DNA from 3 places in the Ureibacillus sp. GCM10028918 genome. Region 2 is predicted to be linked to each of the others. Evidence: riboswitches for the same ligand, from Rfam matches in the RefSeq annotation. Region 2 holds a riboswitch; each other region holds the start of a gene.

Region 1 (9,941 bases), on a different contig from region 2:
TTTAAAGGCAAAACGACTTATACATGTGTTATTATTTTCCAAAAAATTGGTTATGATGAAAAGTTAGCCAATAATTTAATTTCAGTTACAAGTTTTGATAGTGGTACTCAGTGGGATTCTGTAGGATCGGCAATGAAAAAAGCAAAAATAGTCTCTATTGAACAATCAAAACTATTCGCGCATCCATGGAGATTAAATAATCCGTTGGAAGAAGAAATCTTAAATAAAATTGATAATATAGAAACTACAGTTTCAATTACAAGTATTTTTGAAAAGATCATTCAGGGAGTTAGAACTGGTGCGAACAAAGTCTTTATTTTAGATGAGAAAAATAAAGATATAGTTGAAAATGATGTTTTGAGGGAATTTATAGACGGGACGAACATTCGAAAATTTTCTATTGAAGGAATAAATCAGTTTCTGATCTGGCCATATGAATTCGATTCTTCAAACGGGAAAGTAAAACTAAAGAATTACAGCGAAGAGAGTTATCCTAAATTCAACTCTTATATGGAGTTAAATAAATCTGTCTTAGAATCAAGAAGTATAGAGAAAGAAGATAAAATATTTCAATTTAGTCGATCTCAAAATATTATTCATATGTTTAAACCGAAAATTCTTATTAGAGAGATGATGCCATCAATACAGATAGCAGCAGACCTTGAGGGAAAATATGCTTTTAGCTCAGGATACGCATTAATCGCTAAAGATATGACCAAAGAGGAGTATCACTTTTGGACGGCTATTCTTAATACACCAATTATGGAATATCAATTTAGGAAAAAAACTACTCAGCTGCACAGAGGGTGGTTCAGAGTTTTAAAAAGTCATTTGGTTTCATTAAGGTTACCAATTTTTTCTACGGATGAAATAATGCAAATCAAAAAAGTAATTAAAAACTTAAACGGAGATAATTTAGAGGCCTTATCTTTACTTAATGAAATTATTATAGATAAACTTGGATTAGATGAACAAATGATAACGCATATAAATGACTTTTTAAAGAGGAATCATGAGGTTTCGCATTCTAATTTACAGCCTAAAATAGAGGACAAAAAAATTCTGGATATTAAACAGAAAATTAATGTTGATGAAATTAGTGATAGTTATTATAAGGAACTTTCAATTGATAGTCGTTTGAAGTATTTACCTGTAGAAATTACTAAATTCAATAAATATCATATTAATTCACCAGAGTTAAATAAATTAGTAACTTTTCAAAAGAATAAGGGGGATGTACCGATTCATAATTGGTATCACTACACACAAGGCTTTTCTAAGGATTTAATAAAGTATTTGTTAGACCAAATAGGGTATAAAAGAGATGAAGTAGTATTTGATCCTTTTGTAGGCAGTGGAACAACCTTATTAGCATGTAAAGAATTAGGAATAGATTCAATAGGCACAGATATTTCCCCATTAATGACCTGGATTACTAAATTGAAAATAAGTGATTGGGATTCATTGAGACTTAAGGAAATACTAAAATCCTTAGACTTTGAAAATCAAAAAGAGGAAGAGTTAGAGGATATGTTATTCATGAATTATTTATTAAAAGCATATTCTCCTAAAATACTTCAACAAATATTAGGATGGAGAAAATATATAGAAAAGTTAAGTTTATCAAAAAATGAGCGTGATTTTATTCTACTAGGATTAATTTCTATTTTAGAGGAAATCAGCTTAATTAGAAAACATGGCTCACATTATCGATTCCTAAATAAGGAAGATAATGTAGGTGTTAATAAGCTGAATATTAAGACGGTCGATGAAAATATAAATATAAACGGTATTTTAAAAGATAAATTATGGAAAATGGTAATGGATATCGAAAGAAATTCATTAGACCCCTCTGTAATGGCGAAAGTCTTTACTATGAACGCTAGAGATTCAGTTCCTGAAGGTGAAGCTGGGTTTGTAATAACATCACCACCATATCTAAATAGAAATAACTATTTTGCTCAGCAAAAAGCAGAGCTAAGCATAACTGGGATTTTAAACTCAGAGAAAGAATATAAGAGACTAGTTAAGGACTCATATAAATCCCATGTAGAAGCTTCATTTAAAAATGACGTCGTTTCTGATATCCCTGAAGTTAATGAAATTTTAAATAAAGTTAAGCTGACAGAAAATAATAATCCTAAAATCCCTCACATGATTTGTGGTTATTTTGATGATCTACAAGAGACTTTAATTTCGATGAAATCTATTCTCAAGCACGGTTCGAAATTAGCATTTGTTGTAGGAAATTCACGGTGGGGAGGAGTAGTGGTACCTGTCGATCACTTGTTAGCATTGATAGCAGAACGTGTTGGTTATAAATTAGAGAAAATTCTTGTAGCTCGATATAAAGGGAATAGTCCTCAGCAAATGGCTAAATATGGGAAAATACCAGTTCGAGAATCGGTAGTAGTACTTGAATTAGTTTAATATGCAAAAGAGCTGACCACAAATAGAGGTCAGCTTCTTTTTATATAAACAAATCAATTATTTTCTGAAAATACGTTCTTGTAACCATGCACTCCAAAGTTCATTAAATACTAAGGGGTCTTTAACACAGTCTAGGGTATCTAAATAGTTGCTTAATTGATTGGTATATTCTACATCTAAAGCTTCAGTTGAAAGGCTGTCAGCTGCAATTAATTTATCATATCCGGCCCATTGTAACATGTGAATGTATTTATGGGCAGTTTTTTTCGTAACACCCCAGTCTCCATCTAATACTCCGATCCAGACAAAATCTTTTTCACGTAGGAATATAGAATTGTCCTTAATATATCCACGATAGAATAGGCTACGTGCAATTTGTTCCTTAGTTCGATTTTGAATGTTTTTTCCATGTCTATCACGTCCACCGCCAGTGGATTTAGACTGAATAAAAATGGGTCTATTAAGTTTTTGAGAGAATAATATAAAGTCCTCCGAGACTTTCGTTTTATCTACATTTTCCCCGCCTAAATGGTGAATTAAAGAGGGTACTGTAACATCTTTCGCAATACCACCTTGATATGCATATCCACTGTTTTTAAGTATTAATTCAATCACTGCTTCTCCTGGATTAAAATAAGAGCGAGATTCCCATAATTTATCCCAGTCTTGGTTTAAATAGTTTGTCCATTCTTTTCCATTTCTATTTCTTGAACGTAAAGAGGTTTGATAGGCTACAGACATACATTCACGAATAATAGGACTTTTAATATTTTCAGGTAATAGACCCTCTGCTCCGTTATCCTTCATATAGTTCCAAGCATTTTCTCGTAAATATGAATCAATAGGTTCATCATATGAAAGAGTAATCGATGCCCATTCTTTACTTAATTGTTCCCATACTTGACTATGTTGACCTTGGATGCTTATAACACCATTTTTTAGATTTAACATACGAGCTTCAAATGTAGGTTCCCAAGTATATATAACTTCATCAAAAAAATATTCAAAGGCTTCTAGTACGTATGCTAACCATGCCTGCCGTGTTCCACCGATAACTAGTATTCCTTTTATACTAGGATATCTACTTTTAAGAAGCATCAGTTCACCTAATTTTAGTTGCAATTTGTTTTCATTACTATGACCCGGTTTATCTGGTGAACAATATGTAACCGAAACAAATGCTGTAGGATCGCTAGAAGTTCCAAAATAACCGTCAACTTGAACGTCATATGTATTTTCAGAGTCTTGGTAATATGCTAGTCTCCCTGTATTCCAACCTAAAAAGTCCCTAATGCGTTTTTCTAATGAAGGGCCGAACTGTTGTACAAGTTTAAGACTGTTACTCTGATTCAAATAAGAATTCAAATATCTCATCCTTCCTTAAGGTAATTCAAATGGTATTATACCATTAACTGGATGATTTGAATTTATAAGAAATAAAATTTTCTGCATAGTATATTCCTCTATGTTAGGAAATTAATTATTAATAATTATATAAAAAGGATAAAAAGTTGCCCCCAACAACGCTAATTTAATTGCTTTGGCATTTAATTTGGCATTTAGCAAATATAAAAAAGTGCCTTGAATTCTTATAAATGCTGTTATTTTAATGTTTATAAGAGAAGGCGGTTCGACTCCCGCCGTCTCCATATACGAAAATATATAGTTTTATAAAATGCCAAGAACCTTAATATCGGAGGTTTTGGCGTTTTTCTTTTGTTATCTAAACTCAATTAAGCAAAAAAAGAATGTCACTTTGGTGATGTCTCCCTTTTTTATTGCCAATTAGTTTAAAAGGGAGGCTTTTTTATTAATAATTCCGAGAAAGTGATAATACATCAATTAACAACTAAAATAACAGCAAGATAACAATAAATTAGAACACAAAAACGCTTGGGGAAGTTCAAAAATACCCAAGCGTTTTACCTCTATTGTGTTGTTTGTTGCTCTTTATTTTTGAAATTCAAATTACTGTAAATTAAAGAAAACATGTCCGCCCAACATTTCTTCATAGCGAAGTTGTGCTTTTTCTCCTGTTTTCACTAAATTAGCAATGTAACCTTCTTTTTCGTTACCTACGTACATTTCAAAGCTGAAATCTGGTTCAGCTGTCGCATAAACATCACCACTATAAATATCTCCGGACTCACTTACCATTTCAAAATTCATAGTTCCGTCGATAAAAAAGGATAAATCTGCTGTTTCAGACTCAACAAATTTCACTTTTGTATATGCTAATACCCATTCATATCCTTCGGGAGCAGCTTCATTGAATTGGTTCATAGACAATAATTTTTGGTAGGCTTCATCACCGCCAATAACCTCTGTTACCGTTAAATCAAATTTGATTGCGTAGCGATTACCTTGGTTGGCATATAACTCGTCATCTACTGTAGTAGTTTTGGAAAGGTACAGGATTTGTTCTAGAACCAAGTTTAGATTCAGTCTCTTTTTTTTCTTCTTTAGGGAGAGCCGCAGCTTCTTTTTGTACATCTTCACTTTGTTGACTTTCTTCCTTCACTTCTACATCTTTTGTATCTTGCCCACATGCTGCAAGAAAAGCCGTCGTTAATAATCCTAAGATTACTAGTTTGAAACTTGTTTTCATTTTTTTCTTTCTCCTTTTAATTAAAAAGCTATTCTATTGAAAAATAAATTAACATGATATAAAAGAAACGAGTGTCTTACTCTGTTGTTTCTTCTGTTTCTTCCATTTCCTCAAACGCATCAGGATAAATGACTTTATGGCCCCCATTACCGTCAGTTCCACCTGGATGCGCTTCAGCTATTTCTCGGGTAGTCATAATGAATAATAAAATTGCAGCAAGCAGCGTTTTGCTATTTTCCTCATATTGTTCCTCCGCTTTCATATTATTTCTATCCTATCCACCTTTTTATCTACGTTTGAAATAGATAATTTAGAAGTTGCGAAATATAGAAATAATATAGGCTGAATTGCTAAAATTTACAGTATTTTTATTTTAAGATAACTAAACAAAGATAGAAAGAAACTACCCCTCGAAACTCTTAGGCCAGTTAAAGAAAGAAAACTGTACCAAAGTATTGTTTGAAAATGCATAATATTTTGAGGAGGGGATTAATTCAAAATATACCTTTACAAACATAAATTCCTTTGTTATGGTCTAAATAGAAAACTGCATACCGAGATAAGCACTAGGGGAGCTATGTAAATGGCTGAGAAGAACTGTTTTGTTCTGACTCTTTGCACCCGATCTGGATAATACCAGCGTGGGGAAGTGCGGTTAGATCATTTTCATTCATGTCTATAAACTCTAACTGCATTCCTCTGGGATGCAGTTTTTTGTTGTCTTTGAGCAATAACCAAGAGATCAATAGATTAGGAGGAAGTAAAATGACAAATCAAAGTTGTGGAGCAAGTAAAATTGCGGGCGCTAGTTTTTCCTTGCACCCAATGAGTGATGATTTTATCGACATCATCACAAGTGCACTTAAGGAAGTAGATACAACGAAGGTATGGATGAAGACAGATGATGTTACAACAACTGTTCGTGGGAAGGTGGTGCATGTCTTTGATGTCACAAGTGCCATTTTTCTAAATGCTGCGAAGTCAGGAAAGCATATTGCTTTTCAAGCTACCTATTCACTTGGCTGTCCAGGAGATTCAGAAGGTGATGTATATTTAGCCAAAGATGATCAACCTGCCAATGCTCTCGTGTGTGAGCAAATAAATCAACACATAGCAGCAAAGTTCTCTCTATACCCGTTAGGAAATGGTTCATATATGGACGTCATCTATCAACAAATAGAAGCAATAAAGGAATATGCGTCTGTGACACCAGCACATTATTCTACACGCCTAGATGGAGATGCTTCGAAAATTTGTAAAGGACTTCAAACAGTATTCGAGGAAGTTGTAAATGCTGGCTCAAGCCACACTGTCATGACGGTGAGCTTCTCGGCAAATAGTCCATCGCACCGAGGTACCAAACATGAATAATTGGCGTTTTAAAGAAATAGTGGTGCTTTCTGCATTGTCCGTTGTCTTCGCAGTTGTTTATTTGGCATTCCTGCCTGTAGGTAAGTTGCTCGTTGGTTTCTTTGGTCCAATTGGCTATGATTTAATTTTTGGTATTTGGTTTATCGTTTCAATCATTGCTGCTTATATTATCAGGAAACCAGGAGCTGCTTTCTTATCTGAAACGATTGCAGCTATGATTGAGGTGTTGATTGGGAATGCGGTTGGTCCTATGTTAATCATCGCTGGTATGATTCAAGGGATTGGGGCAGAAGCAGTCTTTGCAGCAACAAGATATAGAAACTATTCCACAGGGGTTCTTATGCTAGCGGGAGTTGGATCTGCTGTAACAAGCTTTATCTACGGATATTTTATGGGTGGTTTTGCAGCTCTCGAAACAGGGTATGTAATCGCCATGTTTGTTGCACGCGTTATAAGTGGCGCTTTAATTGCGGGTCTTCTTGGAAAGATTATTAGCGACGGACTTGCAAAAACGGGTGTGCTTTCAAGCTACGCACTCGGTAAAGAGATTCGGAAGAGGGAAGTTACATGATAGCCCTTGTTGAGGTTCAAAATCTCTCGCTACAGTTTGAATTCACAGAAAGAGATATTTTGTCTGATATTTCTTTTTCGTTAGAGCAAGGTGAGAGCATTCTAGTTCTTGGACCAAGTGGATGCGGAAAAAGTACGCTCACGCTTTGCCTTAATGGACTTTACCCTCGTGAGTTGGACGGGGCTATATCAGGAGAAATCCTGATTAATGGGAAACTAACAACTTCCTACAAACCTGGTGAGCTAAGCCGTCATGTAGGAGTTGTCTTCCAAGACCCAGAAACACAATTTTGTATGTTGTCTGTGGAAGATGAGATTGCATTTGGTTTGGAGAACATATCTGTACCACGGGAAGAGATAGAAAAGCGAATTGACTATGCTTTACACCTAGTGAATATGGAAAATTTTAAACAATCCACCATTTCAACTTTATCGGGAGGTCAGAAACAAAAACTTGCCATAGCATGTATTCTTGCAATGAAGCCGAGTCTGCTTATTTTAGATGAACCTACTGCCAATCTCGATCCAATCGCAAGAATGGATTTAATTCATACAATTAAGCAGTTGAAAAATGAAATTGGATTTTCGTTGATTATTATCGAGCACCAGCTAGATCAGTGGACCGAATTGGCCGATCGATGCCTATTGTTAAATAAGAAGGGTTCGGTTTTTTACGATGGATCATTGCGACAGGCGATTCGTTCACATCAAAAGGAGATTGAAGAAGAGGGAATCTGGCTTCCCAAAATAGCCCAGCAGGTTCTGCCGTATGTAGGTCCTGATTCCCGTGTTATTCCCTTAACGTTAGAAGAGTTCGCACGTGAAGCTCATCTTTGGTCTAACACTCAATGGGAGCGAAACGTCGAAAAAATTGAACGAGAAACTCAAGACGTATTCTTAGAATGTAATGATGTTTCTTTTACTGTCAACGACCAAGCTATCCTGAAAAATATATCCATAACCATTCAGGAACAGGAATTTGTTGCGATTGTTGGGGCGAATGGCAGTGGGAAAACCACTCTGTCAAGGATTCTTTCAGGCCTTCAAAGACCTACAAATGGGACTGTCTTGCTGCATGGTAAAGCGTTCCACAATTGGAGCGAAAAGGAGGTTCGAAAGGAAATCGGTTACGTCTTTCAAAATCCTGAACATCAATTTATTACGAATTCAGTTTACGATGAAATCGCCTTTAGTCTTCAAATGAAGGGTGTAGATGAAATAGAAATACAGCAGCGTGTGGGTCGAATACTTAAACATTTCGGATTAACCGCCTATTCAAAAGAGCATCCTTATACACTCAGTCAAGGGCAAAAGAGAAGGTTAAGTATTGGCACCATGATTGTAGATGAACAAAAAATGCTTATTTTAGATGAACCAACTTTCGGACAAGATGCGACGACAAACAATGAAATGATGCTTATGTTAGATGAGCGGTATCAAACAGGAAGCGGAATTGTGATGATTACCCATGACATGGAGCTCGTTCAAACTTACGCAGACCGAATAATCGTGTTGTATAAAGGAATGGTTGTGGCAGATTGTACACCTAATGAACTTTGGCAACAACCTATTGAAGTGCTGCGTGAGTGGGGAATCGACCTACCGATTCAAGTGAAAATGCAACGACTTTGCGAAAAGGAAGATCATGATTATGTTCTTACATCAACTTAATCCGACGATGAAAGCTCTAACAATAGTAATTTTAGTAGTACTGCTAGCGTTGGTGTTCGATCCGGTTACCCCTACTATTCTACTTTTAAGTACGCTATTACTAATGTTTGTTGGTGCAAAAGTGAATTTAAAAAAATATTTTCTTTATTTTCTGCCTTTTATCCTGTTTTCATTTGGCATGTTCTGGACAACGTTGATTTTTGGGAAACAACCGGATAGCCCAGATCAAGTGATAACGATTTTGATTTTTGAATTTCCGCGTGAAACATTTATTGTGGCACTAGCATTGGCTGTGCGCGTTTTAAGTGTTGCTGCCTTATCATTACTCTTTATTTTTACGACAAATATTGTACATTTTATTTTAAGTTTGATACAGCAACTTAAATTGTCGCCAAGAATTGCATATGGGGTACTAGCTGGGTATAGGTTTCTGCCCATGATGAAAGACGAATTGAAAATAATCCGAGAAGCACACCGAATTCGAGGAGTACATCAGGCAACTACCATCAGAGGGAAATGGAGTCAGTATAAGCGTTATGCTATTCCTCTTCTTGCAAGTGCCATACGAAAAGCTGAAAGAACCGCCACTGCGATGGAATCAAAAGGCTTTACAGGTGAAAGGAATCGAACCTTTCTACGACAATTTACAATCACAAAGGAAGATTGGCTATTCCTCGTGCTTATGCTTACTCTTTACGCAGTAGCAGTGTATACGTCTTCCTCACTTGGTTTTCTGAAGCTATATAATGGTGAACTATAATATTAGATAATTTATTTACAAAAATTCTACACAAAGACTTTCTTCCCCATTAATGAACTGCCCCGTAAATGTTAGATGCAAACTAACATTTACGGGGTGTTTTTATGAGCATTTAGAAAGCTAAATGAGTTGTTGGTTTGAATAAGTTTAATTAAAATATCTCCGTAAGTAATTTTAGTAAACCTTATTAATTCCTTTGTAAGAGAATTTTTTAATGGTCAAAAACGTCTGATAAACGTTGATATTATAGGGTCTAAGGATTTAAAAAAAACAACACCCGCCGTCTCCATAGTACGAAATCATAGGATTTCAAACAGTGTTAAAACCCTTGAAAATCAAGGGTTTTTTATTTTGTCTATATCATGCAATATCATTGAATATCAATCAATGGTATTTTTTTTGGCATTTCTTATTCAGTGTCATCTTCAAGTTTATCTAGGTAATCAGTGAATTTTTGAATTGTATTTTCCTTAGCCTTTTTAGTGACTTGAGTGTAAATATTCATCGTTGTTTGTACATCATCGTGACCTA
Region 2 (10,099 bases):
ATGATGACGCGATGAAAAAAATCGTAGAAAAAATCGAAGAAAAAATGGACAAGTCTAAAAGACATGTCTTTATTGGACATGCTTTTGTAACCCCTTATGGAGAAAAACTAGACAACACTAGTGACTCTGAACGGCCTTTAGCGATAGGGGGTTCAGAATGTGTGAGTGCAGAATACTTTGAGCCATTCCATTACACAGCACTTGGCCATTTGCATAAAGCACATTATGTATTAAATGAAACAATACGCTATTCAGGATCGCCCCTAAAATATTCATCTTCTGAAGCCAATCATGAAAAGGGTTATTTGATTGTTGAATTAGACGAATTCGGACAAGTCTCTATTGAAAAGCGTCGATTAATCCCAAGACGAGATTTGCGAATTGTTGAAGGGTCAATTCAAGAGATTTTAAGAACTTCTATAAGCGAGGATTATGTCTTTGTTCGACTAACTGACTTAACACCTGTTGTTGGCGCAATGGAGCAAATACGAACTGTCTATCCTAATGCGATGCATGTCGAACGCAAAGCTCTTCCACGAGAAATAGTTGAAGGGGAAGAGCCTTGCGTTCGAAGAGAACAGATGGATGACTTCAGCTTATTTAAGGCATTTCATAAAGAAATTTCAGGTCAAGAGCCAAGTGAGATGGCTACTCAGCTGTTTGAAGAGATTTTACAAGAAATGATAAGTGAAGAACGTGAAATTTCGAAAGAGGTGGTAGTGAAATGAAACCAATTAAACTGACAATGAAGGCTTTCGGGCCATATAAAAATGAAGAAGTGATTGATTTCAATGAGCTAAAAGACAACCGGTTATTTGTAATTTCCGGTTCAACAGGTGCAGGAAAAACAACGATCTTTGATGGAATCTGCTTCGCTTTATATGGTTTTGGAAGTGGACAGGACCGAAAAGAGACAAAAACGTTAAGAAGTGACTTTGCAGAAGATTCGGTTCATACTGCGGTCGAGTTAGTGTTTGCAATCCGTGGTAAGACCTACCGTGTTCTACGACAGCTTCCGCATGTAAAAGAGGGCCGAAAAACTGCTACAGGGGAAAAATACGAGCTGTTTCAGATTCAAAATGATGGACAAGAAGCCGCAATAGTCGAAAGGCAAAGAGTTACGGATATTAACCAAAAAATAGAAGAGCTAATTGGGTTATCCTATGATCAATTCAATCAAATTGTGATGCTGCCGCAAGGTGAATTTCGCAAGCTATTAACTTCTCAATCTGATAATAAAGAAGAAATTTTACGTAAAATTTTTAAAACGAACAGATATGGGGAAATGACTCAAAAGCTTGAAGAAAAGAAACGAAAAGCAGATATAGAGTTAGATCGAGCCCGTACTTTAAAAAAGAGTTATATTTCTCAAATCGAAGGGGCCCTGCCCAAACGTGATTCTTTACTTTTTGCAGTGCTTGCACAAGAGTCTAATGTCTATCAAATCCAAGATGCTTTGGATGAGGAATACAACTATTACAAACAAAAGATTAAAGAAGACCGCAAAATCTGTTCAGAGGTTGAAACAAAACTTAATGAGCAAAAAGACCATTATGCATTAGGTAAAGCAGTTAATGAACGAATTGATACCTTTGAAAATAGAAAGCGAAATCTACAGGTGCTAGAGCAACAAAAAGGTGTTTATGAACAGATGAAAAACGAGTATGAGGCTGCTAATCGGGCAAGTAAAATACAGCCTTTAAATCAGCAATGCCATGCTCTACACAAGGAAAAGGTGGAAAAGCAGAGCCATTTAGAAAATGTCGTTCAAAAGCTGGAAATAGCAAAGAAGGATTTGGATGAAGCAAATAAAGCATTTGAGATCGAGAGTGCTAAACAAGAGGAAAGAGATTATGCTGCTCAACACTTAAATGATTTACAAAAATTATTGCCGAGATATGAACAAATTGAAGTATTAAGTAAAAAGGTCCAATCACTACAGTTTGCAGAAAAGGAAGCCCGATCTGCCTTAGTGGAAATCGAAAAGCAGCTTAATGAGGAAAAGCTGAAAGTTGTTCAGCTCAACCAACTAATCGAACAGCTGGAAGAAAAAACGGGAAACTTTAATGAGTTACTGGAAAAGCAGAGCAACTTAAAAGAAGTAATTAACCTTTTCTCAAACTACAGTAAGTTAAAGACTGACTTACATGCCTTACAAGTGAAGGCAAATAATGTGGAGGAAGAGTACCAGTCTGCTATGCAGATTTACGAATTAGAGGAAGGGAAATGGCTTGCAAATCAGGCATCCCGACTTGCAGCGAGTTTAGTGCCAGGCTCACCTTGTCCAGTTTGCGGCAGTACTGAACACGGACAAATTAGTAGTCAACACACTGAAATCGTTGATGAAACCACAATTAAAAAGTTAAAAATGAGTCTATCAGAGGTTGAGCAAAAGAAATATAGAGTTGAAGCAAATATAAGCGCCCTAGTAGCACGGGTAACGGAGTGTGAACAAGCGCTTGAGAGACTAAATGCGCCAATTAAGGAAGAACCACAATTTATTCAGCAATTTAATGTCCTTAATTTAACAATAGAGCAATTGAAAAACGACGATGCAAAGCTCGTAAGCTATAAGAAGAATCTTAAACAGGTAAAATCAGTATATGAACAATTAGAAGAAAAACAAAAACAGCTAGAGGAAAAACACTACCGTACGAAAGAACAGCTCCTAAAAGAAAGTACAGTTCTAACAGAACAACAAAAGGAAATTCCTGGTGATTTACAAAATATTTCACTATTACACAGCGCACTTGCAAAAGCAGAAAAGCACAAGCAAACGTTAGTTTCTCGATGGGAAAATGTACAAAAGCACTTACACGACGTCGAGAAGTTTGTAGCAACAACAGAAGAAGTAGTAAATCAAACAACGAAACAGATTGAACATCTAGAAGAAAAGCTCATTCAAGCAAAAGAAGAATTTAAACGATCTATGCTCCATGCAGGCTTTGAAAATTACAAGCATTTTGAAACTTCTATTCGAAGTGATGATCAAATTAATCAATTGCAGAATCAATATTTTGAGTTTACGAAAAACCTTCATACTCTAACAACTCAGGTTGTGCAAGATAGTGAAGAATTAGAAGGAAAAGAAAAAATAGATCTAACACTCGTTGAAGGAACTTTGAATAAGCTTAAACTTGAGTATGAAAATGCACTTCAGTCACTAAATCGCTCGCAAGAATATGAACGCCAAACAATCAATTTCTCTGAGAAGTTGGACCATGTGGCAGATAAAATATTTAAGCTGGAAGAAGTATCAAGTCAAATAATTGATTTGCACAATTTATTGCGTGGACAAAATAGTAAAAAGATCTCCTTTGAACGATATGTACAAATGGGGTATTTGGAGCAAATTACGGAAGCAGCCAATATTCGTTTAAAAAATCTATCGAACGGACAATATTATTTGCAATGTTCTGATCGGCAAGAATCACATGGCCGCCAAAGTGGTCTAAGCTTAGATGTGTATGATACATACACTGGACAGTCCCGGGATGTGAAATCATTATCTGGTGGAGAGAAATTTAACGCTTCCTTATGTCTGGCCCTGGGAATGGCAGATGTCATTCAAAGCTTCCAAGGAAATGTGAAAATAGACACGATGTTTATTGATGAAGGCTTCGGTTCGCTTGATGAGGAATCACTGATGAAAGCAATCGATACACTAATCGACCTTCAGAAATCAGGACGAATCATAGGGGTCATTTCTCACGTATCCGAGTTGAAAGCTGCAATGCCTGCTATTCTGCAGGTAGAAAAATTAAAAGAAGGCTATAGTAAAACATCTATCCTTCTGAAGTGAAAAAACGGCGGAGACACTAGTAGTCTCTGCCGTTCGTTTTAAATCTTGCCTTAGTAGATTTTCGGTTTGCCAGAAACTTTTTCGCGATGGGATATACAATGGGTGCCACTTTCATAACTGTTCGAACAATTTTACCAAAATTCATAGCAATGCACTCCTTCACCTTTTAAAGCCTTATAAACTGTATACCCATTAAAGCCACTTTAGAAACCTATCCGAAACAATCGATATGCCTGCACTAAATTCCAGATAATAATCCCAATTGTTATAAGAAAGGAGATTCCCATCAGAACAAACATTATTCCAATGAATCCATTCATATTATCATAATTCACAGAAAATACCCCTATAAACCCTAAGATGGCTATAAGAAGGGAAAGGGTGGTAGGGATTGAATGAGATATGAAAGCACGTTTTGCATGATATTTTACTTCCTTATCCTTGATGACCACATAAACGATTAAGGGCATCAAAAAGGGTGCAAACAAAAGACTCACATAACAAAGAGCAGATATAATTTTATTATTTTCCATGTATTCACCTCGTGCATTTTGCTTTATTATATATGGAAGTGATTGACAATAAAACGGATTCGTATTCATATTCTAGTTGAAAAGTACATATAGTTTGATACAATAAGTTATGTTCAAACAATTAAATAAAATGTATTTACCACAAGGGGAGCTGATGAAGTCAGCTGAGATTGTGCACTTGTTGCACTAACTCTATGAACCTGTAAGTTAGTACTTGCGTAGGGATGTGGATAGAAACCGACTCCAATTGGCGTTTAGGCTCTGTCCTGACGTCATTTTTATTTGGAAAAATGAGTCTAGTAGAGTTTTGATGTGTTGGACTAGATGATTTCTATTCCTTCTCTTAGGTTCTAATGCGGATTTAAAGAGAGGAGATTTGTTATGAACAATAAAAAATTATTAATGCTCGTTGAGATTGCGATTTTCGCGGGAATCGGTGTGGTGTTGGACCAATTTTCCTTTTCGCTTTGGGCACAAGGCGGATCCATTAGCTTTGTTATGTTACCGATCCTGATTATAGCGGTTCGGTGGGGAATGCTAGCAGGTATGACAACTGGATTATTAATTGGAGTCTTGCAAATGCTCTTTGGTGCTTATATCTTGCACTGGGCACAAGCGTTACTCGATTATGTAGTAGCATTTTCCGTTGTCGGCTCAGCCGGTGTTTTCAGAAAGCAAATTATAAAAGCGGCCAATGAAGTTGATAAGAAAAATATCGTTCTCTATATTGTATTAGGGATCGTTCTAGGCGGTTTGTTGCGTTACGCAGCCCACTCGCTTGCTGGTGTTGTCTTCTTTAGTGAATACGCTGGGGACCAGAACGTATGGGTCTATACATTAATTTACAATGGCTCCTATATGATTCCAGCTATCATCCTGACAGCAATTGCCGGTTCATTACTTTTCACAGCAGCACCCAGACTTTTAAAATCGAAATAAAAATATATAGACGGCCTAATATTTAGGTCGTCTTTTTTAGTCTCATAAGGGTGTATAAAGCGCATTGTAAATGAAAAATAAGAGTGAGATCTGTTTGTGATCCGGATTAACGCCATCTTAACCACAAGTCGGCTCTGTGGCTTGTGTGCTTAGTCCGCTCGCGTAATAATACTTAATATATTCTTTATTAGGAAAACACTTATGGTTAGAAGTAAATTAAATGCAGACAACCCTTAAATCAAGATTACATGCCCAATAATTTGTTATGATTGTGGTATATTATATAGAGATATATGTAAATAGGAAGAAGGAACATTTAAAATGATTGTACAAACTAAAGAAGAGTTAGAAGCGTTAAAAAAAATTGGGCGAATCTGTGCTGAAATTCGTGAGGCTATGAAAGCTGCAACAAAACCAGGAATCACTACGAAAGAATTAGATGAAATTGGTGGTCGTATGTTTACCGAAGCAGGAGCAATTTCTGGTCCTAAAGGCGAGTATGATTTTCCTGGATACACTTGCATTAGTGTAAACCATGAAGTAGCTCATGGTATCCCTGGTTCTCGTGTCATTAACGAAGGTGATATCGTGAATATCGATGTATCGGGTTCGTTAGATGGCTATTTTGCTGACACAGGAATTTCTTTTGTAGTCGGAGATGGACATCCAGAAAAAGAAAAACTATGTAAAGTAGCAAAATCTGCTTTTGACCGTGCCATGACAAAAGTTAAAGCGGGTTCAAAGCTGAATCAGATAGGTAAGGCAGTTGAACGTGAAGCGAGAGATCATGGATTAACAGTGATTATGAATTTAACGGGTCATGGTGTTGGCCGTGCATTACATGAAAAGCCAGAGCACGTTTTAAACTACTTTGATGCGTGGGATACTACTATTTTGAAAGATGGAATGGTGTTAGCAGTAGAACCATTTATTTCAGAAAAAGCTGAGCATATTGTAGAAGCTGGTGATGGTTGGACATTTATCACTCCAGATCAATCACTTGTTGCACAAATTGAACATACAATTGTAGTAACAAAAGACAAACCAATTATTATTACACAACTTGAAGACTAAAAAAAATCCTGTCACTTGAGCTCATTTCAAGTGTTCAGGATTTTTTTAATGTCCTCTATTTTGGGGGATGATATGCCTTTTTAATAAGGAACACGCCCACAACCATCACGCCAGCTAAGAATAGAGCAGCAGTCGTAACTAATAGTTCATTAAATCCGTTCTGAGCTGCAATTCCGATATAACACCAACTAAAGACAATTGGGTAAGCGGTATCAAAATGATGGTACCTAAGATGAAGTGCAATGGCCGTTCCGATGGTCATTATAATGACTGCCCAAAGAGCGTTACTTATTCCAAATCCCGACCATTGATACTCTATTAATAGGTAGCAGCACTGTAAGAGCAATAAGAAGGTCGACCAACTAAAGAAAATGGCAATTGGCATTCTTGCTGTGAACAATTCCTTTTTCAATGGATATGAAAAATAAAGGCCGAATAACACAACAACCTGCATTAATAAAATCACAGTTGAAATAATGAAATAATCACTGTGCCAGCTCCATAGATAGGCAATTTGCAGAACCACTGCAAGCATGAACAAGATTGTTTGATAATTCGTGATAAAGAAATCAGTCCGACGTAACTTGGTATAATTATAAATCCAAAGGAAAAGAAATATGAAAATAACAATCCATATGTAGTAAACATAATTTGCTGGTGCAAATAATAATGGCAATCGATTTATAATATCGATTGTTGAATGCCCATTTAACTGTAGCCAAAATGCATTTATTGTAAAGAGTGTAGCTACAATGACCGAAGTAAATAATAAGATTAATCGACTCATTCATTCCTCTCCCCTCTATAAAATTATATACATTTACAAAGCTTTGAACAACATTTTCCAATAACATACATATTTTTGTATAATAGATAGTAAAAAAACAGGAGTGGTAATGATGCAGAAAATAGAAGACTTAGATTTAGATATAACTATGGATAAAAAAGAGTTCAAAATAGAACTAGAAATACTCCAATATGAAATGTTGAAGATTCAGCAACTTCTATTTAAAAATAAAATTGGTCTAATCATTGCCTTCGAAGGTATGGACGCTGCTGGCAAAGGTGGTGCGATTAAAAGATTAACACAATCACTTGATCCACGTGGTTTTTTCGTTCACCCAATTTCTGCACCTCAAACCCATGAAAGGAGCTATCATTATTTGCATCGTTTTTGGGAAAAGCTCCCTCAACATGGCCAAATAGCAATCTTTGACCGTTCATGGTATGGAAGAGTATTAGTAGAAAGAGTGGAGGGGTTTGCTAATCAAAATGAGTGGGAAAGAGCGTATAATGAAATAAATACTTTCGAAAAAATGCTGACGGATGACCGATATATTGTTATTAAGTTCTGGATTCATGTAGGTAAAGATGAACAATTATCCCGTTTTAAAGAACGTCAAACAAATCCAATGAAGTCATGGAAATTGACTGAAGAAGACTGGCGTAATCGTGAAAAGTTTGATGAATATGTGAAATGTGCGAATGAAATGTTCCAACAAACGGATTCAATTAACGCACCATGGAAATTAGTTTCAGGAAATAATAAGCATTATGCTCGCATAAAAGTATTAAGAGAAACATTTCAACATGTAAAGCAAGTAGCTGTGCATAGAGGGTTAGCGAATAACAACTTTTAGATTAGAAAAGCAGGAATAAATAAAAACAGCTTGAATAAAGAAATAGATGATGTGCAAAATGATGGAAAAGTGATAATTTGTAAGAAACTTCAAGAAAGGCTTTAGGGTACCTCTGATGATGGTTAAAAAGTTTTTGAATTTATTACATAAAAAGGGTGATAAGTTGGTAAAAATTGAGGGGGATCGCTTATTATTACGCACCTTTGTAGAATCCGATGCTAAAAGTTTAGCTGAGCTCATGCGAAGAAATAAATATTTTTGGTCCATCCATGAGCCGCTGCATGAAGAGGAATTTTACACAGAGGAAGCACAGTTTAAAAAAATATTAGAGAGTATCCATTTGCTGCGTGCAAATCGTGAATACTCATTTGGAATTTACCCTAAGGGAAGTAACGTACTTATTGGACATATTTCTTTGTATGCGATCAAACGACTTCCATACAATAGTGCTTTTATCGGTTATTCAATTGATGAAAGATACACACGAAAAGGCATTGCGACAGAAGCAGTTAATGCAGTTATTGAATTTGCATTCCGAAATGTAAAATTGCATCGCGTTGAAGCATATGTATCGCCAAAGAATACTGGTTCCATCAGAGTACTAGAAAATGCTCAATTTGTTCGAGAGGGACTATTAAGGGAGCTTTTGTATATTAATGGAAGTTGGGAAGATCATTATCTTTACTCATTACTCCAAGATGATCTCAGAAAATAAACGGCTATCCTAAATAAATGCGATTTGCAAGAAGCAATTGCATTTTTTAGGATAGCCGTCTTTTTATTAATTTTTAGACTGTTGTTTCAGTACTATTATTATCTTCTAAGTATGAATTTCCGTCGGCAAGTAATTCTAATTTACCGGTATTCGGATCGATGACAAGTCCATGGACTGGTGTCATTTTTGGCATTAAAGGGTGATTGCGAATCATATCGACGCTTTTTAATACACTTGTCGAAACATCCCCGAAACCACGAAGCCATTCAACTAAATCGATTCCTGAATACTTAACGGTATCAATGATATCTTCGTTAATCCCACGTTCCAGCATATTTCCAATCATCACATCTGGATCAATGGCGCTCATGCCACAATCATGATGTCCAATCACATACACTTCGTCAGCTTTTAATGCATACACAGCCACTAATATACTTCTCATAACAGCACCGAAAGGATGACTGACTTGAGCCCCGGCACTTTTGACAATTTTCACATCGCCATTACGCATATTCATCGCTTTTGGAAGTAATTCAACTAAACGAGTATCCATGCAAGTCAAGATGACCGATTTTTTATCAGGATACTTGGATGTGATGTAAGGCTCATACTGTTTGAATTTAACAAAAGACTCATTAAAGCTAAGAATTTCATTTAGTGAAGTTCCCATTATTCTACAACTCCTATTCTTCATTTATATAAAATCATTATATACGAAAAAAGTCAGCAAAACTCGTTAAAGAATTTTGCCGACTTAATATTTTTAGAATTTTTCAGTTGGTTTTGGATCGATTCGTACTGAAGATTTAGAATCTAATCCAACGCGTAAATAGTGAATGAACATTGCCATAGCAATCATTAACACAACGAAAAAGCCAGTTACAGTTGAAATAAACATACCCATTGTTGAAAGACTCCTTTCTAAATTAACAATTGTCATTGGAACTTATTATACTATATATCTATTAGGAATTGTAAGGAGAAACGAAAAATTCTCTTGCCAATTTCATGTAGGCTCTATGTATGAATGCCTTTTCATAAAATTTATGAGCAGAAATAATAAATATCGCAAAAATAACAGATTTTGTTTCACGCCTGTTATGATTTTTTTTATAAGTATTGTCACTACTGCAACATAAGCAAGTAATTTTGCCATCTTGAGTAATAATATCTCGAAAATTTGAAGAATTTTTGAAATAAATTTAACTTGTTTCAATCATTCTGTCATCTGACTGTAAAAAAAACAGATTCTTTGTCGAAAAAAAGAGTAGTAGAAGATTTGGAGGAACATATATGGATATATCAACGATAGTCGGGGTCATACTCGGAATTATTGCTGTTTTTGTCGGAATGGTTGTAAAAGGTGCAAGCTTAAGTATTTTAATTAACCCTG
Region 3 (10,099 bases), on a different contig from region 2:
TCCGGGAAGGCTTGCGATAGCTTTTCCTGCAACTCCGGCGTTCCCTCGGGTACTCGAATGACGACATTTCCTTTGACTCCTAAATCCTTATAGATATCTTCAATGAAATCCAGCTTTCCACTTTTCACAAAGAAAATGCGATTTGCGTATTTCTCCAGATTTTCAAGTAAGTGAGAAGCGATGATAATCGTTTTTCCTTCCGCTTTTTTCTCCACCAGGATTTGTGAAATTATTTCAACCTGCGTAGGATCTAGACCGTTCATTACTTCATCCATTAACATGATTTGCGTATCTGAAACAATTTGCATAGCAAAGCAAAGTCTTTGACGCATCCCTAATGAATAGGTCCCCGTTTTCTTATTTACATAGGACTCCATTCCAAGTGAATTAATTGTGCTTTCGATTAATTCTGGATTACTATCCCACATGGATGAATACATTTTGAGATGCTGCTTTCCGGAAAGGTGATTGTATAAGTCACTTTGGTCAGGCATCATGGAAACGAGCTTGTGAATTTTTACTTCATTTTTTTTCGTTGTATATTCCAGTTCCTTATTAAATATTATTTTCCCACTGTTTGGGCGAAGATAATTCATGATTACATTCATCAACGTAGATTTCCCAGTTCCATTAGGTGCAACCAAACCAATGATTTCCCCAGGATGGAAATTGATTGAGACCTCTTTTAATATATCTCTACCTGAAAAATTCACCCCTATATTTTTTAGCTCCATCATATAGTTTCCTCCTGTTCATCAAAGTATCTTAAACCTTTTTTGATTACTAATTATGAAAGTAATGAAAAGACAAATAGCTGTACATGCAATCATGACAAGAAGACCATTTGTCAATGTCAGCGTTACTGAATTATTGAGGTACTCGCGGTAACCTGCAATTATTTGCCCTACATGAACATAGCTCGATGGATACCATTGAATATCCTTTACAAATCCAAGCCCTCTCACATAATAATAAAACTCGGCAAAAACAACGACACAGCCTAATGCTAAATTGGCAAATTCATTTCTTATGGTAATACTTATTAGCAATAGCAATGAAATCAGCAATAAAAACCAGAAAAGAATCAACAGTGCGTTTTGGAATAGGTATTCTCCCATTGTAATTACAGTAAAGGCTCTGGCTTCGTAGCTAAAAATCGGCACCGGCAGATCCAAATCACCCAGCCCATTTTGAATCGCAATGAGGAAGAAACCCACAGACAACGGAATAATAGCCAGGATGCTCCCTATTAGGGCAACCCCTCCTTTTACAAGCAGCCTTCTCCATATCGAAATCGGGAAACCCTTTATTAACGTTGGATTTCGTTTATCTTTTAATACAATATCTACAGTGAAGAGAATGCAACTGACAAGGAGAATCAAAGGTAGATAGCCATGCAGCAATCGCTGTAACGTTTGCAAGGCTGTCCTTTCCTCAAATACATCCATCGATAAATTAGAAGTTCCTTCTGCATAGCCTTTAAAACGACTGGCAGAATACATATAGGCGTAGTGCCCATCCTCTGTTGCATAAAGATTCCCTGCCGTGTAATAACGAGGATTATAATAAAGAAGACCCTTACCACTTCTAAAAATCAAGCTATCCGAGTATTCGTACCAATTATAAGTCGCCTCTGCATACTTTTTCAGATCATTGTTATCTATTGCGTCTAATCGTTGTTTATCGTATTCGTTCCACTCCGGATAAATGGCAGCTGCAAATCTTGTTAAAGGATATGTATTCTCATCAAGAACAACGTTGTTTAAAAAGTCCTCTCTTGTCAGGTATCTCGCTTCAATTTCATCTCTATCGACCTTTTCAATCGGATCATAGAAAGGAGCAATTTTTAATGCGTAGAAGCATGCAAAAAACAGCAGAATGACATAGACGGCTAGATTTTTCTTATTGAACATGAATTGAATAAATTCAAACTTAAAATAGGCTCGCATTTGTCTCCCCCTATACTTTTTTTAGTTTTCCAGCAGTAAAGAATAGCTTAACAGCAATCAGCATCAGAACAATACCTATACCGATGCAGATTAATCCATGGATCAGTTCCAATCCGATTGGCTTTGCAAGCTCGAGACTTTGTCCACTTAAAAGATTAGTAAAATTCATATAGTTAAATGGATTAAATGGGACAAGGCTAACTAGCGCAGGAAATAAAGAAGGAGCAATAAACAATAGTAATTGAACAAATAACGTTAAATACGTATTCTTTAATAACACATTTAGAATAAGAGACAGAAGAATTGTAAAAATCGCTATAAAAATCATATAAACCACGGCAATCCCTATGTATTCGAAAGTCCCGATTACTTTAAAACTGCCATCAAATATAGCAATCGGATACTTTGGGTCCCCTGCCCCGTAAAAGTATATGAAGGGCAAACTGCAAATAAATAGTTCTACTATAAAAAAACAGACTATGAGCATTGCTGAAGCAGATTTTGCCAAGACATATTTATCAAAGGAAACAGGATACCCTTTTATTAAAGAGGTATGACGGAACTCCTCAATTAAAATGCCACATGAAAAAATACTGATGAAAATAAACCAAAAAGACCCCAGCATCATAAATAAATTTAAGAGAAATGGAAAGAATGATAGTGTATCCTGAGAGACCAACAATCCCGTTTTGTCCATGAATTGATAGAGTATCGAATCCAATTGATTCTCTGTTTTGCCAGGAAGATTTGCCGCTACCTTTTCATATCCTTCTAAATCAAAAGCACTCTCCCTTAACTCAGCCAGCTTTATCCCCGTATCTAGATATAATTGCGGGCGTTCTATTTTAAGAGCCATACTTTGATTCACTACGTACCGCTGCTGCTGGAGCAAATTATAGTATAAGTCGCTTCCATTCCCATAATCCATGGCATCTGCGGTTTGAAACTTCGTCAAAGCTGATGCGACAGATTGATATTCACTTGCCTTTTCGTCTATAAGTTTTTGTGAGTTTTCGATTTTTATATAAGAAAAAAGCCCAAAAACAAATAGTGCAACGACAATACAGGCAATAATATTCTTCTTATTTGTTCTTTCTATAAGAAAATCATTCTTTAAAAGCTTCCACATAGACACCCTCCATATTAAATTTATACTCTGTAAAAACTCTGAATTTTTCCAAAGAAAGGGAATATTTTTCAGTATACCAAATTTTCCGACTATTATATAGATATAAAAAATCTGTTAGGACTACACCAATTACTAGAATTCACTCCTTTTTTTCTTCAGAAGGATACCATCCCAAACATAAAAAACTGCACCTCCATGTTAGATGTTTCTAACAATGGAATGCAGTTCATTTCTAGAAATCTTCCTTTTTATATCTCTACTTTAATGCAAACTTCGTTATTCCAGGATTAGATTCATGCCACTACCTGATCGCATAATTTTTATCAGAAATGGAAGCAAGTGCAGATTCGTTAAATCCTTTAAAGATCAGCCATATCGCTAAAATCATTTCATTCGCGGCTACTGGTAGCGCAAATATTCCACCCCATAATGAAATTTGCGGAAATACACCGAACATTACCAGGAAGGCACAAATGAAAACAAGCATCGCCCCCGTCATTCCTAATGTCGATATGAATCTAGGTACTAGCTTCGTTTTATAAAAGATATAACTATACATAATCGTGTTTATACCAAGCATGAAAAGAGGACCCAGTAAAAATGTCCAGTCGTGTATTGCTTTTAAAAGAGTTCCAGAAGCCAGAAAGTACGCCGAATCCTGAGATCCTGCTGCAACAAATTCCCGACTTAACGTCAATAGAGAAAGCACGCTAATTATTCCAACAGTAATAATAACAGCTTCAAGGAATCTAAAACATACATGCCAAAGAGCCACCGTCTCATTATACTTTCTTAAAATAGGAAACATTGTTGTTGCAGTTCCAACTACTGAAACTACAAGAATCAGCTCCATAATTGCACCTAGTATCACTTGGTTTGCATGTTCGGCACCACTTTTTAGGTAATCCGATCCATTAAGGATAGGATCATATAAATTAAGACCAATAACTGCCGTAATGGCTGCAAGTAAAAACAGAACTCCTACAATCTTTGCCGATTTCTTATTTGAACTCATTTTTTATCCCCTTTGTTTAATAATTTCAAAAACGATATAGCAATATCAATCAAAGTTCTTCTGCTTTGTGTCTTCTTCGTAGAAAAATACTTCTTCCAACGGTAAATTAAAGGCTTTAGCAATACGAAATGCCAGTTCCAAAGATGGAGAGTAATTTCCCTTTTCGAGAGACACGATTGTTTGTCTTGTTACACCCACCTTGTCAGCCAATTGCTGTTGAGTCATTTCGTCATGGTTGAATCGTAGTTTTCGTATGTGATTGCCAACAAGACTTTTTCCCATCTTACACTCCTCTCCTATAGTGATATAGCCTTGTAGCAGATCCGGTCACATCCGATATGAAACCTGAGAAGATTAGGATAATAAACATCACCTGCAAAGGCTGGTAGATAATAAGTGAACTCATGGCAAGAATAAAGCCGATGATAAATACAAAAAATGAATTCCGGAACGCTTTCAAGTCAATTAACTTATCCAGTTCATCTGCAAATTTTGGTTCCCTTTCTTTTGTTGTCATTCTAAAGACAATATTAAAAATAATACTGATAATGATATGTGCCACTATTGAAAACACAGCTAGAATTAGCACGAAAGAACCCCAGTAACGAAAGCTCTCCATCGACTCCACACCTTCTCCAGGATAACGCGGGTACATATACAAGCAATAGGTTACAAAAATAAATATGGCACTGATCAACGATACGATGCTCTTCTTTTCTTGATAGGTCATATCTTCACCCCCTGTTTATTATTTTTTACATAAAGTAAAGTTTGTTATACATAATGTATGTTGAACTACACAAAAAGTTAACTACATGTTACATTAATTTTTCAAAAGACTCTTCTTTTGCTATTTGTTCGACAAAAAAAGGAGTTGCCTCATATATAGTTTGAGACAACGCCTTTTTTGTTGAACTATTAAACTTTCTTTAATTCGAAAGCTTTTTCCCTAAAATAACTAGATCTCTTTTTACTCCGTCCAAAGTTGCCACTTCCGGGAAGTGAGCCCATTTTTCAAAACCGAACTTTTCAAATAAACGAAGACTTGGCTCGTTGTGACCAAAGATAAATCCTAATAAAGTATCCACATCACAGCTTGGTGCCGTTTCAATGACTTTCGATAACACTGTCTTTCCAAGACCATTTCCTCTGAAATTTTCATCCAAGTAAATGCTGACTTCTGCCGTTGCTTGATAGGCAGGTCTTCCATAAAAGTCTTGAAGGCTTACCCATCCGCAGATTTCACCACTTGTTTCCACTACCCAAAGAGGTCTTTTGGAAGGGTTATGCTCATGGAACCATTTTAATCGATCTTCTACCGTAACCGGTTCAGTGTCTGCCGTAACCATTCTGCCTGCGATCGTTGAATTATAAATCTCTACAATTTTCGGTAAATCTTCTAGTGTCGCATCGCGAAATGTAATCTCTAGTGCCATAAAAACACCTCATAATTATTATAATTTTAAATCCATGTTAATTCTATTTACACCGAAATACAATAAAATCTTTGGGAAGATACGCAAAAATAAAAAGCGCCCCTACATTTGTAGAAACACTTATTTTACCATTCTTTTAAAAATGCCAAGATATACAAGGGCAAAACCGATGACTTCAAGCAAGATAAAGCTATATATCATAACAGTAAATCCTACAAACCCGTCTTCTTCATCCATTCCAAATAAAATCCCGGCAATCCAAGCTACTAAAGGGGCAATAGCAACAATTGTCGCCACTCCCCAAGTTACAAGCTTCTTTTTCCTTGCCTTGTTACGGCTAGTAAAAAATGCCAAACCGAAGGCAAGTACTAAGATAGTGATAGCAATTGGCAAATGTTTTTCTCCCCTAATTCTAATACTATTTTGGTTGTAGATTCTCTAATTCCGATTATAACAAAACTCACATCTTCCTGTAACCAAGTGAACACTTGAAATTCTATCATTTGTACGAAGATGGATATCCACGACTCTATTTATCTAAAATGTATTTCAAAATAATATTGAACTTTTCTCATAGTTCTGTCTAAAATAGGAAATATAAGTTCATATCAAGAAGAATGTAGGGGTGCTGGTTTAGCCAGCTGAGACTGTATCCGTTAGATACTGACCCTTTGAACCTGATTTGGTTAATACCAGCGTAGGGAACATTGGCTTCAATCTGAGTTTCTTTCATATTGAAATGAATGTTATTTACGTCTGGGATTATTTCTATCCCAGACGTTTTTTATTTCTTCTTTTTATGGATTAATTCAAATGTATTGGAGGATTCCCATGAAAAGATTTTACATCTTTGTGATGATTGCAGTATTCGCGCTTGTTGGCTGCCAATCGAACGTAGCACAAACAAACTCAACATCAAACGAGCAAACTAACGAAACAAATGAATTAGAGAAAGTAAGCGTGGTGTTGGATTGGACACCTAACACGAATCACACAGGGTTATATGTTGCAAAAGAAAATGGCTATTTCGAAGAGCAAGGCTTGGACGTTGAAATTATACAACCAGGTGATGCGGGTGCCGATCAGCTTGTGGCTTCAGGTAATGCAGAGTTTGGTGTAAGCTACCAAGAATCAATTACTCTAGCACGTACACAGGATGTACCGATTGTTTCGATTGCAGCGGTGATTCAGCACAACACATCAGGGTTTGCCTCACCAGCAGCCAAAAAGATTGCTTCTCCAAAAGATTTCGAGGGACAAGTATATGGAGGTTGGGGCTCCCCTATTGAACAGGCTGTGTTAGAAACTTTAATGAACACAGAAAATGCTGATATCAATAAGCTTGATATCGTAAATGCCGGTGATGCCGACTTTTTCACAATGACCAATCAAGGAATAGACTTTGCGTGGATTTATTACGCATGGACAGGAATTGAAGCTGAACTTCGTGGCGAAGACATCAATATGGTCTACTTAACGGACTATAGTGAAAAACTAGATTACTATACTCCGGTTCTTGCAACAAATGAAAAAATGATTGAAGAAAAGCCAGAAACAGTGAAAGCCTTTGTAGCAGCAGCGTCTCAAGGCTATCAATTTGCAATTGAAAAACCAGAGGAAGCAGCGGCTATCCTTTCTAAAGCAGCTCCCGAACTGGATACCGAGCTTGTGCTGGAAAGCCAAAAATGGCTGGCAGATAAATATCAGGACGATGCTCCGCGCTTTGGAGAACAGAAATTAGAGGTTTGGCAAAACTATGCCGAGTGGATGAAAGAAAACGGTGTATTAGAAGGCGACTTTGACCCAGAAGCAGCATTTACAAATGAATTTTTACCGAAAGAAGGAGAATAAAAATGGCCAATTCATTGATTAGTGTACAAATTATCCCAAAAACAAAAGAATTTGCAGATGTAATCCCTTTGGTAGATGCAGCAATTGCTGTCATTGAGGAGTCCGGTGTGAAATACAAGGTTCAGCCATTGGAAACTACGATGGAGGGCGAACTTTCCACACTTTTATCCATCATCGAAAAAATGAATAAAAAGATGATTGAACTAGGTAGCATTAATGTGATTACGCAGGTGAAAATTCTATATCAACCAAGCGGAACATCCATGGAAGCCCTCACGGAGAAATATCATTAATGAAAAAAATGCGGATGCGTGGAGGAAGGTCTCTTTTCTTCCTTCTCTTTTTATTTATCCTATGGGAGCTACTCATTCGACTGACGGATACACCAAAATGGCTATTGCCCGCTCCAAGCGACGTTTTGAAAGAGGCGTCAATTGGCTTTGGCGACTTCTATGGTCATCTAATTTCTACCATTAGTTTATCGATTGTTGGACTTATTATAGGCAGTAGTGTCGGACTTCTGATTTCCATCATTCTTCACCGATTGCCAAAAGTAAATGAAGTCCTTTATCCACTTTTAATCTTATCGCAAAATATCCCAACGATTGTGTTAGCGCCTTTATTAATTATATGGTTTGGTTTCGGGCTGCTGCCCAAGCTCATTATCATTAGCCTAGTTTGCTTTTTCCCGATTGTTGTAGCCAGCATGGATGGGTTTAGGCAAACAGCTCCTGAGTTAAAACATTATATGAAAATGATTGGTGCTACCAATAAACAAATCTTTTGGAAGCTAGAGCTGCCCCATGCCCTTCCCTCCATTTTTTCCGGTTTAAAAATCTCAGCTACCTACAGTGTGATGGGCGCTGTCATTTCCGAGTGGCTTGGTGCCAAAAAAGGCATTGGTGTCTATATGACGCTAGCACAATCTTCTTTTCGCATTGATCGCGTATTCGTAGCGATTGGCTTTATCATGTTATTAAGCGTTTGTTTGTTCGGGTTAATCCGGCTTGTGGAAAAACTATTGATTAAAGGTCGAAATGAGGGAATGAGATGAGTTTAACAATTACTGAATTAAATAAAGCTTTTGGACAGCTTCCAGTACTGGATAAATTGAATCTAAAAGTGAATAGACATGAGTTCGTTGCAATCCTTGGACCCTCTGGCAGCGGGAAAAGTACCCTTCTTCAACTTGTCGGCGGCCTTCTTGCACCAGACAACGGAAGTATTCAGTTAAACGGAGAAACGATTAATGGAAAGAAAGGCTTGATTAGCTACATGCCTCAAAACCCGTCCTTACTTCCATGGCGTACTGTGTTAGAAAACGTTGTTCTTGCAGCAGAACTAAAAAGAAAACCCGATTATGAACAAGCAAGACGTTTGCTTGAAAAAGCCGGTTTAACAGAATTCGAAGAATCGTATCCCAATGAATTATCAGGAGGGATGAAGCAGCGAGTCGCATTTATTCGTGCGTTACTTAGCAATGAAAGCCTTCTCTGTTTAGATGAGCCCTTTTCAGCTTTGGATGAATTTACGCGAATCAAGATGCAAAAATGGCTTCTTTCCATTTGGGAAGAAGACCGCAAATCTATATTGTTTATTACCCATAGCATAGAAGAAGCATTATTTTTAGCAGACCGAATCTATATCTTATCGAAAAGACCAGCATATATAAAAGCAGAAATCACCGTCCCCTTTTCACGACCAAGAGACGAGCTTTTATTTGAAACGAATGAATTTTTCCAACTAAAGCAACAAATCTTCCAATACATGAAGGAGGAAATAGCAGAATGATGATTGATGCCCATATCCATCTCGACCATTATGATGAGGACGATCGAAAAGAAATTTTAGCCAAGCTTGCAGAGCATGGTGTTGAAGCATTGGTGGCTGTATCCTTTGACTTGCCTTCTTGTATCAAGAATCGCAGCTCTTCTCTTGAGGATAACCGTATACATGCAGCTTATGGTTTTCACCCTGAACAGGATATACCTTCAATTGAAGAAATGGATCAGCTATTTTCATGGATGAAAGAGCATATAGACGAAATGGTGGCAGTTGGTGAAGTCGGGTTACCTTACTATAAGAAATTAGAAAGTCTGGTACCCTTGGACTACGAACCTTACATTCAGTTGCTAGACCGATTTGTCGCATTTGCTGCTTCTTCACAGAAACCCATTGTTCTTCATGCAGTCTACGATGATGCACAAATTGCATGTGAATTACTAGAAAAGCATGGCGTGACAAAAGCTCATTTTCACTGGTTTAAGGGCGATGATATCGTTGTTAAAAGGATGGTAAAAAATGGATACTTTATATCCATTACACCGGATTGTTTATATGAGGATGAAATTCAGCAGCTCATTCGCAAGTACCCTATTGAACAAATGATGATCGAAACGGATGGGCCATGGCCGTTTGAAGGACCATATACAAATCAACGGACCGAACCAAAAATGATGGTTCAGTCCATAGAAAAAATAGCAGAACTCCAAGCTCGCACTATTGAGGAAACCGCAAAAATTTTATATGAAAATACTAAGAAGTTTTATGGGATTTAATTACCTGAGAATGTCTCAATAGAAAATTATGCTTTTGAGACATTCTTTTTTATATAAGCCTATTGAGAAGCAGGGATTACTGGATAAAGGATTTATCTAACAACCCATGGTGTATGGAATTAGTTTATCGGAACATAACAGTCCTGCCGTGCGTTGATTTG

Evidence for each region. A riboswitch is a leader RNA that binds a small molecule or an ion and turns the genes downstream of it on or off. The one in region 2 is predicted to bind thiamine pyrophosphate.
Region 1: it holds a riboswitch for thiamine pyrophosphate, as region 2 does, so the genes downstream of both, ACFQU5_RS19775 (YkoF family thiamine/hydroxymethylpyrimidine-binding protein) here and thiT (energy-coupled thiamine transporter ThiT) in region 2, are expected to answer to the same signal.
Region 3: it holds a riboswitch for thiamine pyrophosphate, as region 2 does, so the genes downstream of both, ACFQU5_RS11055 (ABC transporter substrate-binding protein) here and thiT (energy-coupled thiamine transporter ThiT) in region 2, are expected to answer to the same signal.

The regions. Positions count from the first base shown of each region.
Region 1 is NZ_JBHTFK010000041.1:107,902-117,842, reverse strand. It holds gene ACFQU5_RS19800 (Eco57I restriction-modification methylase domain-containing protein) at 1-2,430, shown strand, start outside; gene ACFQU5_RS19795 (glycoside hydrolase family 18 protein) at 2,488-3,795, opposite strand; gene ACFQU5_RS19790 (hypothetical protein) at 4,399-4,863, opposite strand; gene ACFQU5_RS19785 (hypothetical protein) at 4,814-5,038, opposite strand; gene ACFQU5_RS19780 (hypothetical protein) at 5,115-5,300, opposite strand; TPP riboswitch at 5,597-5,703, shown strand; gene ACFQU5_RS19775 (YkoF family thiamine/hydroxymethylpyrimidine-binding protein) at 5,804-6,409, shown strand; gene ACFQU5_RS19770 (ECF transporter S component) at 6,402-6,980, shown strand; gene ACFQU5_RS19765 (ABC transporter ATP-binding protein) at 6,977-8,650, shown strand; gene ACFQU5_RS19760 (energy-coupling factor transporter transmembrane component T family protein) at 8,631-9,410, shown strand.
Region 2 is NZ_JBHTFK010000021.1:8,047-18,145, reverse strand. It holds gene ACFQU5_RS15280 (exonuclease SbcCD subunit D) at 1-728, shown strand, start outside; gene ACFQU5_RS15275 (SbcC/MukB-like Walker B domain-containing protein) at 725-3,802, shown strand; gene ACFQU5_RS15270 (hypothetical protein) at 3,819-3,947, opposite strand; gene ACFQU5_RS15265 (magnetosome magnetite crystal formation protein family) at 4,006-4,335, opposite strand; TPP riboswitch at 4,470-4,577, shown strand; gene thiT (energy-coupled thiamine transporter ThiT) at 4,717-5,274, shown strand; gene map (type I methionyl aminopeptidase) at 5,596-6,348, shown strand; gene ACFQU5_RS15250 (tryptophan-rich sensory protein) at 6,404-7,135, opposite strand; gene ACFQU5_RS15245 (polyphosphate kinase 2 family protein) at 7,248-7,988, shown strand; gene ACFQU5_RS15240 (GNAT family N-acetyltransferase) at 8,107-8,703, shown strand; gene ACFQU5_RS15235 (beta-class carbonic anhydrase) at 8,777-9,376, opposite strand; gene ACFQU5_RS15230 (hypothetical protein) at 9,470-9,610, opposite strand; gene motA (flagellar motor stator protein MotA) at 10,000-10,099, shown strand, end outside.
Region 3 is NZ_JBHTFK010000007.1:357,039-367,137, reverse strand. It holds gene ACFQU5_RS11095 (ABC transporter ATP-binding protein) at 1-737, opposite strand, end outside; gene ACFQU5_RS11090 (ABC transporter permease) at 756-1,949, opposite strand; gene ACFQU5_RS11085 (ABC transporter) at 1,960-3,078, opposite strand; gene ACFQU5_RS11080 (DUF4386 domain-containing protein) at 3,380-4,093, opposite strand; gene ACFQU5_RS11075 (helix-turn-helix transcriptional regulator) at 4,139-4,375, opposite strand; gene ACFQU5_RS11070 (hypothetical protein) at 4,377-4,823, opposite strand; gene ACFQU5_RS11065 (GNAT family N-acetyltransferase) at 5,023-5,529, opposite strand; gene ACFQU5_RS11060 (hypothetical protein) at 5,650-5,922, opposite strand; TPP riboswitch at 6,141-6,250, shown strand; gene ACFQU5_RS11055 (ABC transporter substrate-binding protein) at 6,361-7,380, shown strand; gene ACFQU5_RS11050 (thiamine-binding protein) at 7,383-7,673, shown strand; gene ACFQU5_RS11045 (ABC transporter permease) at 7,673-8,434, shown strand; gene ACFQU5_RS11040 (ABC transporter ATP-binding protein) at 8,431-9,171, shown strand; gene ACFQU5_RS11035 (TatD family hydrolase) at 9,168-9,938, shown strand; gene ACFQU5_RS11030 (Spo0E family sporulation regulatory protein-aspartic acid phosphatase) at 10,058-10,099, opposite strand, start outside.